One region of the Nonomuraea sp. NPDC054003 genome, then DNA from elsewhere that is predicted to be linked to it. Evidence: riboswitches for the same ligand, from Rfam matches in the RefSeq annotation. Region 1 holds a riboswitch; the other holds the start of a gene.
What was found. Region 1 has a riboswitch for cobalamin ahead of ACZ6YG_RS43070 (nitrite reductase). Riboswitches for the same ligand answer to the same signal wherever they lie in the genome.
Positions count from the first base shown of each region.

Region 2: linked by a shared signal. The riboswitch ahead of ACZ6YG_RS19355 (ribonucleoside-diphosphate reductase subunit alpha) and the one ahead of ACZ6YG_RS43070 (nitrite reductase) in region 1 are both predicted to bind cobalamin.

Region 1 is NZ_JBVJKR010000027.1:66,305-68,680, forward strand. It holds gene ACZ6YG_RS43065 (precorrin-8X methylmutase) at 1-19, opposite strand, end outside; gene ACZ6YG_RS43070 (nitrite reductase) at 16-861, opposite strand; cobalamin riboswitch at 926-1,117, opposite strand; gene ACZ6YG_RS43075 ((2Fe-2S)-binding protein) at 1,164-1,457, opposite strand; gene ACZ6YG_RS43080 (hypothetical protein) at 1,504-1,833, shown strand; gene ACZ6YG_RS43085 (ABC transporter ATP-binding protein) at 1,848-2,376, opposite strand, start outside.
Region 2 is NZ_JBVJKR010000007.1:35,515-37,890, forward strand. It holds gene ACZ6YG_RS19345 (SAM-dependent methyltransferase) at 1-21, shown strand, start outside; gene ACZ6YG_RS19350 (tripartite tricarboxylate transporter substrate-binding protein) at 97-1,014, shown strand; cobalamin riboswitch at 1,047-1,243, shown strand; gene ACZ6YG_RS19355 (ribonucleoside-diphosphate reductase subunit alpha) at 1,335-2,376, shown strand, end outside.

The sequences.
Region 1 (2,376 bases):
TGTCGGACATCGGGTTCATCGGGTTTCCTCGGGGATCAGGATGCCACGCCAGGGGGTGACGACGAGTTCGGGGGCGGCGGCGCACAGTCGTTCCACCGCGGCGCGGTCCAGCCCTTCCGCCGGCACCGGTTGGTGAACGCCTCCGGGCACAGGGCCGAAGGCCAGGGGCGGGGCGGCAGCGGGGACGCCACGGGATCGGGGCACCGGTTCGACCAGTGGTTCAGGCAGTTCGACGACGTGCCAGGGAGCGTCCGGGCCCGCACCGCGCGCATCGAGGAAGAGCCTGGCGAGATCGGTAAGGTGCGCGTGCGCGTCCCGCAGAGGCACGGCGGGGCCCCACGCGTTGCCGACCCGGAGCTGGGCCGTCCCGTCGCCGAGAGCCACCAGGCCCAGGTCGCACGAGCGATCCAGCAGATCTCCGCGACCGTCATCGAGGACGAAGAGGAACCGTCCGGGCAGCCGCCCCAGCTCGGGATCGCCGCACAGCGCGGTGTCCAGGGCGTCGACCACGGGACGCAGGTCGGCTCGGCCACCGGCCAGCCCGGTCTGCGGGGACGCCATCACATTGCGCGACAGGTCGTGGGCCCGGCTGGGCAGTAAGCCGCTCGACTCCAGGGCGGTGAGCACCTCGTCAGGCAGGCGTTCGGTGCCGGGAACGGCGGGCATGGCACGTACCTGCAGGTTGGTGCGGGTGGTCACGTGAACATGCCCGTCTCCGTACCGCTCTGCCGCCTCGACGAGGGCGTGCAGCGACTTCGCGGAGACCCTGCCGCCGGGGAGACGCAACCGCACCAGCAGCCCGTCGGCGGCGGGCCAGGGACGCAGTACGCCCGGGCAACGGTCTGGTCGAAACCGGTTCATCCGGAGTCATTCACCTTGTTCAGAGTCCGGGTCCATACGCGGAACCCACCATGACCCGACGACGGGTGTCGTCAGCACCAGCAGGTCTTCGGACTCGGATCATCCGGGAGAGGACACCTTCCCAGACCTGGAGGTCCAGTGGCCGCCGTTGCCGGCGTGTCCTTCCCGTCCCCTCACCGCTGCGCGTCAGCTCCGGAATTGCACCGGATTCCCTGGCTCCACATGATGGAGTACGACTGGCCTCCTGAGCGTATCGCGGGCCCGCCTCGGTCCACAGCCGCCCTCCAGAGGAGGGTCGCCGGCTACCGTGTCAGGCAGCAGTCGGGACACTTCCCGCCGCCCGGCACGCGATAGTAGAGGCAGCAGGTGCGGCGGCGGAACGACAGGTCGGGGCCGGTGAACGCGCCTTTGCCGCGCAGGTCGCCGGTGTCGAGCAGCCGCCGGGCGAGGTCGGTGGCGGGTTGCCTCAGGTCGGGACGGGCCCGTACGAGTTCGCGCGCGGCCTCGGCCAGGGCGGAGGCGGCGTTGCCATGCAGCAGCCCGGCGGCGACCTTGACGCGCAGCCCCACCGCCAGCGGGACGAGATGCTCGTCCATGACGATGCGGTAGAGCAGCGGTGCGAGCCGCGTCGTCCTCGGGAGTGTGCCAGCCGCGTGGTACCGCCAGCCGGAGGCCGGGCCCCTCGGCTTCCTGCTGGAGCCCGGACAGGTCGGGCACGACGCCGTGTGCGACGGCGCAGCCGAGCACCACCGACCACAGCCGCGCGGCGTGGCCGAGCTGCACGATGGAGGCGGCGATGCGCGTCTCACCGGTGCCGTAGCGCGCGGCACGGTCCGCCACCAGGTGGGCCAGGCCGGCGGCGTAGGCATCCTTGACCGGCCGCCACTTCCCTTGACCCAGTTCCGTGTCGAGGACGAAGAAGGGACCGAAACCGGCGATGCCTCTCAGCGCTTCGCCGAGTGCGGCGGGTGAGGCGGGTGGAGGAATCATGAAGGGCTCTCCTGGTCTGGGTGAACGCTGATCTGCGGGACGCCGGTGCGGGGATGGGCGTGCACGTCCGCCGACACCTGGTAGACCTCGGTCAGCAGGGCCGGGGTGAGGACCCGGGCGGGCGGGCCGTCGGCGACGACTCGTCCGGCACGCATCACGCAGATCCGGTCGCAGAAGGCCGCGGCGAGGTTGAGGTCGTGCAGGGCGATCACGGCGGTCACGCCCAGGCCGCGCACCAGCCGCAGGACGTCGAGCTGGTGGCGCAGGTCGAGATGGTTGGTGGGCTCGTCGAGCACCATCGTGCCGGTCCGCTGGGCCAGGGCGCGGGCGATCAGGACGCGCTGCTTCTCCCCGCCCGACAGCCGGTCGAACGGCGCCTGGGCGAGCGCGGTGACGCCGAGCGCGTCCAGGGCGTCCATGACGATCCGCCGGTCGCCGACGTCGTCGCCCTGAAAAGCTCGCTTGTACGGGCCGCGCCCCATGGCCACGACCTCGTACACGGTCAGCTCGAACTCCCCGGGCGGC
Region 2 (2,376 bases), on a different contig from region 1:
GGGATGGCCTGGAAACCTTAGTAGGTGATATCCGGCATGTGTAACTCTGCGTGATCTGTAAATAACCTGAAGTGGACACTTCGGGGGAGGCGGGTCATGCGGCGCAGGCGGTTCCTCGTGACAGGCCTGGGAGTGGCCGCCTGCTTGGCCGGCTGCGGTGACCGTCACGCCGGACGCGCGCCCGGCGCGTACGAGATCCTCGGCGGCGGCGAGCGCTGGAGCCGCGTCGCCGAGGCGTTCACCCAGGTGGCCCGCGGAGCCGGCTACCCGGTCGGCGGGGCCGGGCCGGTCACCACGATCACCATCACCGGGCTGCCCGCGCTCGCCGCCGCCGAGCTGAACGCGGCCGAGTCGCCCCTGCACGGCACCACCCCGCTGGCCCGGCTGGCCGGCGAGGTCGAGGTGGTGCTGGTGCCGCGCGACTCGGGTCTGGCCACCTTCGACGCGTTCGGCGCCCGCCTGCGCGCCGACCCCACGGGCACCCCGCTCGCCGGCGGGCCGCAGGGCGCCCCCGACCACCTGCTGTTCGGGCTCATCGCCCGCGGGCTCGGCGCCGACACCCGGCAGGTGGACTACACCGGCTACCCCGGCATCTCCGAGGTCGCCACCGCGCTGCTCGCCGGCCGCGCCGTCGCCGCGACGGGCCCGCTCGCCGGCTGGCGCCCGTACATCGACCGGGGCCGGGTCCGGGTGCTGGCCGTGTCCTGTGCCGAGCGGTTCCCCGGGCTGGACGCGCCCAGCCTGCTGGAGCTCGGGGTCCGGGTGGACTTCGCGAGCTGGTGCGCCGCCGTCGGGCCCGGCGGCATGCCGCAGGAGAGCCGGGAGGCGGCCATCGGCATGTGCGAGGAGGTGACCGGCTCGCCCGGCTGGCAGCGTACCTGCCGGGAGGGCGACTGGACGCCGATCCCGCTGGCCGGCGACCGCTTCGCCGCCTGGGTCGTCTCCGAGGTCCGCCGCACCAAGGCCGTGCTCCGCGATCTCGGCCTCCTCGAAAGCGGCAAGGGCACAACATGATGTGGCGGTTGCGAAAGCAGCCACTAGATGTAGGATCTCGATCGTTCGCCGGTTCGCCCCCGCCCGGGGCGGAGCAAAAGGGAACCCGGTGCGATTCCGGGGCTGCCCCGCAGCGGTGAGCGGGAACGACCGCCGTCAACGAGCACTGGAAAGATCCGGGAAGCGACGGCCAGTAGGAGAGTGCGAGACGCCCGCGAGCCCGAAGACCTGCCGGCGATGGACCATGTCCAGGGCCTCGAGGGAGGGCCCGGGGGCCTAGCGGCGTGCGCCGCCGTGCTCTCGCGCGCCCTCACGGGGATGAGCTCGCGAGGAGAGAGCACGTGACACAGATCGTCGAGGGTGATCGGCGCCTGGCCATCGAGGAGGCCGCCGCCCGGGTGATCGCCGACCCGGCGAACTCGCGGGTGGCCGCCGGGCTGCTCGCCGAGGAGATCGCCGACGAGGCGGCCGCGCACGGGGTGCGGTCGTTCTCCGGCTCGATCGCCGCCACCCACGCGGCGGGGCTGATCCAGGACGGCCTGGCGGAGTTCGTCGCCGCGCACGCCGCCGAGCTGGACGCGCTCGTCTCGGACGCCGCCGACGAGCGGTTCGAGTACTTCGGGCTGCGCACCGTCTACGACCGCTACCTGCTGCGCCACCCGGTCACCCGGACCGTGCTGGAGCGGCCCCAGCACTTCTTCCTGCGGGTCGCCTGCGGGCTGTCGGAGACCGTCGCGGAGGCCGCCGAGCTCTACCGGCTGATGGCGACGCTGTCCTACCTGCCCAGCTCGCCGACCCTGTTCAACGCGGGCGCGCGCCGCCCGCAGCTCTCGTCGTGCTTCCTGCTCGACTCGCCGCGCGACGAGCTGGAGGCGATCTACGACCGGTACGCGCAGGTCGCCCGGCTGTCGAAGTACGCGGGCGGCATCGGCATCTCGTGGACCCGGGTGCGCTCACGTGGCTCGCTCATCCGGGGCACCAACGGCCACTCCAACGGCATCGTGCCGTGGCTGCGCACCCTCGACGCCTCGGTCGCGGCGGTCAACCAGGGCGGCCGGCGCAAGGGCGCGGCCTGCGTCTACCTGGAGACCTGGCACGCCGACATCGAGGAGTTCCTGGAGCTGCGCGACAACACCGGCGAGGACGCCCGCCGCACCCACAACCTCAACCTGGCCAACTGGGTGCCGGACGAGTTCATGCGCCGCGTCGAGGCCGGTGAGGACTGGTCGCTGTTCGACCCCAAGGACGTCCCCGACCTGCCCGACCTGCACGGCGAGGCGTTCACCCGCGCCTACCGGGCCTACGAGGCCGAGGGCCGGCACACCCGGCGGATCCCGGCCAGGACCCTGTACGGGCGGATGATGCGGACGCTCGCGCAGACCG